2 regions of the Nesterenkonia flava genome follow, and region 2 is predicted to be linked to the other one. Evidence: predicted binding sites of a transcription regulator. Region 2 holds the regulator's gene; the other holds the start of a gene.
The links. Region 2 encodes HrcA, which represses chaperone genes, less so after heat shock. Its sites were predicted from a motif close to TTNGCACTCGNNNNNNNCGAGTGCNAA; they were not measured.

Region 1: the regulator HrcA is predicted to act here: its motif matches at 1,446-1,472, upstream of groL (chaperonin GroEL).

What each region holds. Positions count from the first base shown of each region.
Region 1 is NZ_JAVKGT010000030.1:24,529-27,938, reverse strand. Features, by position in the region: gene groL (chaperonin GroEL) at 1-1,305, opposite strand, end outside; gene RH857_RS10830 (LytR C-terminal domain-containing protein) at 1,706-2,329, opposite strand; gene RH857_RS10825 (uracil-DNA glycosylase) at 2,427-3,116, shown strand; gene RH857_RS10820 (threonine/serine exporter family protein) at 3,174-3,410, opposite strand, start outside.
Region 2 is NZ_JAVKGT010000001.1:149,503-152,912, forward strand. Features, by position in the region: gene RH857_RS00700 (16S rRNA (uracil(1498)-N(3))-methyltransferase) at 1-402, opposite strand, end outside; gene dnaJ (molecular chaperone DnaJ) at 399-1,526, opposite strand; gene hrcA (heat-inducible transcriptional repressor HrcA) at 1,539-2,567, opposite strand; gene RH857_RS00715 (DUF3097 family protein) at 2,679-3,410, shown strand, end outside.

The DNA.
Region 1 (3,410 bases), on a different contig from region 2:
GGCCTCATCGCCCTCCAGGGAGAGGGACTCGAAGGCGCGCTTGCCGGCCTGGATCAGGGCCACGCCGCCGCCGGCGACGATGCCCTCGTCCACAGCGGCCTTAGCGTTGCGCACAGCGTCCTCAATGCGGTGCTTGCGCTCCTTGAGCTCCACCTCGGTGGCAGCACCGGCCTTGATGACGGCCACGCCGCCGGCCAGCTTGGCCAGCCGCTCCTGCAGCTTCTCGCGGTCGTAATCCGAGTCGGTGTGCTCGATCTCAGCCTTGATCTGGTTGACGCGACCGGCGATCTCGTCGGCGTCGCCTGCGCCCTCCACGATGGTGGTCTCGTCCTTGGTGACGACCACCTTGCGGGCGGTGCCCAGCAGGTCGAGGGTGGCGTTCTCCAGCTTCAGACCGACCTCTTCGGCGATGACCTGACCGCCGGTGAGGATGGCGATGTCGGCCAGCATGGCTTTGCGGCGGTCACCGAAGCCGGGGGCCTTCACGGCCACGGACTTGAAGGTGCCCTTGAGCTTGTTGACGACCAGAGCTGCCAGAGCCTCGCCCTCAACGTCCTCGGCGATGACCAGCAGGGGCTTGCCGGACTGCATGACCTGCTCCAGGATGCCGATGACATCCTTCACGGAGGAGATCTTGGAGTTGGCGATGAGGATGTAGGGGTCCTCCAGAACTGCTTCCTGGCGCTCCGCGTCGGTGACGAAGTAGCCGGAGAGGTAGCCCTTGTCGAAGCGCATGCCCTCAGTGAGCTCCAGCTCGAGCCCGAAGGTGTTGGACTCCTCGACGGTGATGACGCCTTCCTTGCCCACCTTGTCCAGGGCCTGGGCGATCAGCTCACCGATCTGCTTGTCGGCAGCGGAGATGGAGGCGGTGGCAGCGATCTGCTCGGTGGTCTCGATCTCCTTGGCGGACTGGAACAGCTCGGCGGTGACGGCCTCCACGGCCTTGTCGATGCCGCGCTTCAGGCCCACCGGATCAGCGCCAGCGGCCACGTTGCGCAGGCCTTCCTTGACGAGGGCCTGGGCAAGAACGGTAGCGGTGGTGGTGCCGTCGCCAGCGACGTCGTCGGTCTTCTTGGCGACTTCCTTGACGAGCTCGGCGCCGATCTTCTCGTAGGGATCCTCGAGCTCGATCTCCTTAGCGATGGAGACACCGTCGTTGGTGATGGTGGGGGCACCCCAGGACTTCTCGAGCACAACGTTGCGGCCGCGGGGGCCCAAGGTGACCTTGACGGCGTCGGCGAGGGTGTTCAGACCCCGCTCGAGGCCGCGGCGGGCCTCTTCGTCGAATGCAATGGTCTTAGCCATATGGCACGTGTCCTTCCTGGACCTAGATATCTGACGAACAGTGACGTTCTCCGGTCGAACCTTGTCAGATGCCCGCGACGGACGGCCAGTCTCCGCGTCACCGGAGACGTCATACGGCCTCACCTGTCAGGTTCTGCTGCTTAGCAGTCTCGACACGAGAGTGCTAGTCCAATTTTTAGCACTCTCCCCCGCCGAGTGCAAGACACTAAGAAGGCTTGCACTCGGCGGGAAAGTGAGGGCGAAGGGACCCGCGGCGCGCCCAGCTCGGCGTGGGCCGCGCCCGAATGGAGTGCAAGACGCTAGAGAGCTAACGGAAGGGATAAAGGCGCGCCATGACCGTGGATGCAGTTCGCCCCCGGTCGCATTGCGCCGGGGGCGAAAAACCTGGGGATAACGGGGGCTACTGCGCGCTCTCGGCCCCCACCGCTACGGCAATGATGCCGGCCTCAGTCCAGCCGTCGCTGGCACAGGTTGCGGCACCGAGCTCAGCAGCGATCTGGGCCGCGGTGGCCTCTTCTGCCGGCGGGTGGACCACCACGGGTGCGGTCTCGCCGCAGGTGTTCCAGCCCGAGCTCCAGTTGTCCTGGCCCGTGACGTTGAAACCAGCATTCTCCAGCTGGGAACGCACGGAGCCAGCCACCCCCGGGGTGCCGTCATAGTTGTAGACGTAGATGGGGAAGTCCATATCAGCCTCGCCCGCGGCGTCGGCCTCCCCTTCAGTGCCTTCTTCCCCTTCGGCACCTTCTTCGCCCTCGGCACCCTCCTCGCCTTCGGCGGGCTGCTCCTGCTCGGTCTCCTGGGTCTCGTCCGCGGCCTCAGGTTCGTCATCGCCGGTGAACAGCGGAAGGATGAAGTAGGCGAAGGCACCGACGAACAGGCAGAAGGCGGCCAGCAGGCCGATCCACTTCAGACCCCCACCCGAGACACCGTTGGCGGCAGCGGCGCCGGGCGCGCGGTGCTTTCCAGCCTCCCCCTGCTTGTACGGGGGGACGTCGTCGAACTCATCATGGGGGAACTGGCTCATGGGGTGTCGTCCTCACGTGGTGCTTGCATTCGCACCCATCCTACGGCGCAGGCGGCGCTGAGCCGCGCATATCCGCCCCACCGCTACAGTGGAACGGGTGAGTGTCTCAGAGAATCTCATTGCACCCTTGGAAGCCGGCTGGGAGACCGCCCTGGCCTCCCAGACTCAGCAGTTCGCGTCCGTCGCCGAAGCCCTCACGGCCCGGCGGCAGGCCGGTGAACAGATCCTGCCCGCACCCGAGAACATCCTGCGCGCGTTCCGCCAGCCGTTTCAGGACGTTCGGGTTCTGGTCATCGGACAGGACCCTTATCCGACCCCCGGCCACCCGATCGGCATGTCCTTTGCCGTCGCTGCCGATGTGCGTCCTCTGCCGCGGAGCCTGCAGAACATCTATAAGGAGCTGCACAGTGACCTGGGGATCGAGCCAGCCGCCCACGGGGACCTCACCGCGTGGGCGGACCAAGGCGTGCTGATGCTCAACCGGGTCCTGACGGTGACCGCTGGGGCTCCGGCGTCGCACCGTGGCCTGGGCTGGGAGCAGATCACCGAAGCGGCGGTCTGCGCACTGGTGGAGCGGGGTCAGCCTCTCGTCTCCATCCTGTGGGGAGCCCAGGCGCGCCAGCTGCAGCCACTTCTCGAGTCCGGGGCGCACACCCGCGTCATCGTCTCCCCGCATCCTTCACCTCTGTCCGCCAGCCGCGGGTTCTTCGGGTCCCGACCGTTCTCCCGGACCAATGCGGCGCTGAAGGAACTGGGCTCCGCACCCATCGACTGGCGAATCTCCTAGCAGCCCCCGAGCGGAAACGTCACCACCGCGCTAGCACACGGGGGCGTCGTCGGGACCCTAGCGGCGGCGGCCGCGGGCCCGCTCGTTGGACTGTAGTGAGGAGGTGAAGGGCCGCATCATGACGTCGCCGAGCACAATGCCTGCGGCGATGGCCAGAATGATGATCAGCGCGTTGAAGAGCTGGAAGAGACCGGCCATCATGAACGTCGAGGAATTCTCGATCGCAATCTGGTACATACCGCGGAAGACCATGAGTCCAGGCAGCATGAACATCATGGCCGGCACCGCGACCAC
Region 2 (3,410 bases):
CCATTCGGCGTGCTTCTTCGCCTCCCGCCCCTGCTTCCAACGTGCCACGGAGCGCTCTGCCTGCCAGGGAATCACGGCGTGGACCCCGAGCTCCGTGGCGGACTCCACCGCCTGCAGGTCGCGCCGGTCCTTGGCCAGAGCCTGTACGAGCACCAGCCGGGGCAGGGGCTCTGACTCATCATGAACTTCGCGGACCTCCACGGTGAGGGCCCCGGACCCGGTTTCCACCACGACGCCGGCAACTCGTCGGGTCCGGGTGTCCGAGAGCAGGACCTGCTCCCCCACCCCCAGACGCATGACGGTCGCCGCATGGTGGCCCTCAGCTCCATCGAGCACCACGGTCTGTCCCACTGCAGCCTCCTGCAGGGCATCGGGGGTGAGATGGAACAGGGGCGCGGTCACAGGGAGTCCCAGGCCTCACGCAGCTTCGCGAATACCCCGCGATGCTCGGTGGTGGATTCGCCGAGCTCCTCGCCGCGCTCCTCGGCCAGCATCCGCAGCAGCTCACGCTGCTTGTCGGTGAGCTTCGTGGGCGTCTCCACCTTCAGGTGAATCTTCAGATCGCCCCGGCCCGAGCCGCGCAGGTGCGATACGCCCTTGCCGCGCAGAGTCAGGACCTGGCCGGACTGCGTGCCCGGCTTGACCTCGACCTCCTCCTCGCCGTCGAAGGTCTCCAGCGTCACGGTGGTGCCCAGGGCCGCGGCAGTCATCGGCACGGTCACGGTCGCATGCAGGTCATTGCCTCGCCGCGTGAAGACCTCGTGGGGTCGGATGTCGACCTCAACAAAGAGATCGCCCGCAGGCCCTCCGGCCAACCCGGCCTCGCCCTCGCCAGCCAGATGGATGCGGTTACCCTTATCCACCCCGGCAGGGATCTTGATCTTCAGGCTCTTGCGCTCACGCACCCGGCCCTGCCCGTCGCACTCCTGGCACGGGTCCTCAATGATGTTGCCGAAGCCAGCGCATCGGGCGCACGTCTGAGTCTGAATGACGGTGCCGAGGATGGAGCGCATGGGCCGCTGGATCTGTCCCTGCCCGTGACAGTCGGGGCAGGTGGTCGGCGTCGTGCCCGGGCGCATGCAGGAGCCGTTGCACTCACTGCAGGTCACAGCAGTCTCGACCTCGATCTCCTTGGTGGTCCCGAAGACCGCATCGCGCAGGTCGATGCGCACACGGATCAAAGAGTCCTGGCCCCGCCGGGTGCGCGAGGCAGGACCGCCGGATCCTCCTCCCCCGAAGAAGGTCTCGAAGATGTCGCTGAACCCGCCGAATCCGCCACCTCCTGCACCGCCGAATCCGCCGGCCGGCCGTCCGTTGGGGTCGCCCGTGGTGTCGTAGTTCCGGCGCTTCTCCGGATCGGAGAGGACCTCGTAGGCGGTGCCCAGGAGTTTGAACTGCTCTTCGGCGTCCTCTCCAGGGTTCACATCGGGATGGAGCTTGCGGGCCTTCTTGCGGTAGGCCTTCTTGATCTCCTCGGCCGATGCGTCGCGGCTGACGCCGAGCGCCTCGTAGTAGTCAGAGCTCATGCGTGTTGGTTCTCACCCTTCAGAGAGTATGCGGGACAGGTATCGGGCCATGGCACGGACCGCGGACATGGTGGAGCCGTAGTCCATGCGCGTGGGGCCGACGACGCCGAGCTTGGCGCCCTCACCCCCGGGGCCGGTCGTGACGTACTCCGCGGCAACCACAGAGGTCTCGGCCAGGGAGTCGTGGGAGGTCTCCCGACCAATGGCCACGGAGAGCCCCCGCTGATCCTGCTGCATCTCGTGCAGCAGCCGCAGCAGCACGACCTGCTCCTCGAGCGCTTCCAGGATGGGTCCGATGGCCGGTCCCAGGTCACCGCCCGACTTGGCGAGGTTAGCAGTCCCGGCCATGATGATGCGATCCACTCGCCCCGCCTCAAGAATGGCCTCTACGGCGTTGGCGATGACCGCCATGGGCGGCTGCAGCGCCGGCTCCACGGAGCCGATCAGTTCATCCAGGGGCAGCGGGGTGGCTGATGCAGACCGGTGGTAGAGCTGCTCGGAGAGCCGCTGGCCGATGCGGTGCAGGGAATCCTCGTCGATGTCATCCGACAGCGTGACCATGCGCTGCTCCACCCTGCCGGAGGAGAGGATCACGATGGTCAGGGCCTTGTGCGGGCTCATCTGCACCACGTCCACGTGACGGATCTTGGCCGTGGACTGCTGAGGGTGCTGGATCACCGCGACCTGGTTGGTGAGCATAGCCAGCAGGCGCACGGTCTGCTCCAGCATGGACTCATAGTCGTCGGCGGCCTCGACCAGGGCATCCATGGCTTTGCGCTCAGCCTTTGAGAGCGGTCGAACCTCGGTGATCCGGTCCACGAACAGGCGATACCCCTGATCCGTGGGGATGCGCCCCGCGGAGGTGTGGGGCGCCATGATCAGTCCCTCCTCTTCCAGATGGGCCATATCATTGCGGATCGTGGCCGGCGAGACCTCCAAGTGATGGCGCTCCACAAGGGCCTTGGAGCCCACGGGCTCGCGGGTGTGGACATAGTCCTCCACAATGGCGCGCAGCACATGGAGCCTGCGGGTATCCGACACGTCACACCTCCGAGCTGAGTCATTAGCACTCGCGTTCTTTGACTGCTAATTCTACAAGCTTGTGCGTTGCTGCCCAGCATCCGCCACCCGCGGTTGCTAGGCTCCGAGCCTGTGACACCGAACTTCACCGACTACTCCTCCTGGGGCGCCCAGGACCTGAGTGAGAGACGACGACGCCAGTTCCGCCAGGTGCCCTCCGTGGCAGCTGAGCACGGCACGGTGGTGGAGGAGGCTGACTCCGGCTGGGTCGGAGCAGTGATCGGAGTCGAGAAGGCCGGCGGCGTACAGGTGGTTCGCCTGGAGGACCGGCGCGGCAAGGTCCGGGCGTTTCCGCTCGGCCACGGATTTCTCATTGACGGCGAGCCCGTGGAGCTGGCGCCCCCTGCACCACAGCCCACGACGGCGGCCGGCCCGACGCGCACCGCCTCAGGCTCCTTCGCGGTGGCCACTGCACGTGCCCGCACCGCGCGCGCCTCCCGCATCTGGGTTGAGGGGACCCACGACGCGGAGCTGGTGGAGAAAGTGTGGGGCTATGACCTGCGCGTGGAGGGTATCGTCGTCGAACCTCTCCACGGAGCTGATGACCTCGTGGCGGCGATCGAAGCGTTCCAGCCCGGCCCCCAGCGGCGCATCGGGGTGCTGCTGGACCACCTGGTCAGCGGCTCCAAGGAAACGCGCATCGCGGAGGCCGCGATGTCCCTGCCGGGAGCCCGCGGCAACGTCCTGGTGCTGGGGCATCCCTATGTAGATGTCTGGCAGGCCGTCAAACCCCAGCTGCTGGGACTGAAGCAGTGGCCCACCATTCCCCGCGGCACCGACATCAAGGTAGGGACACTGCGAGCC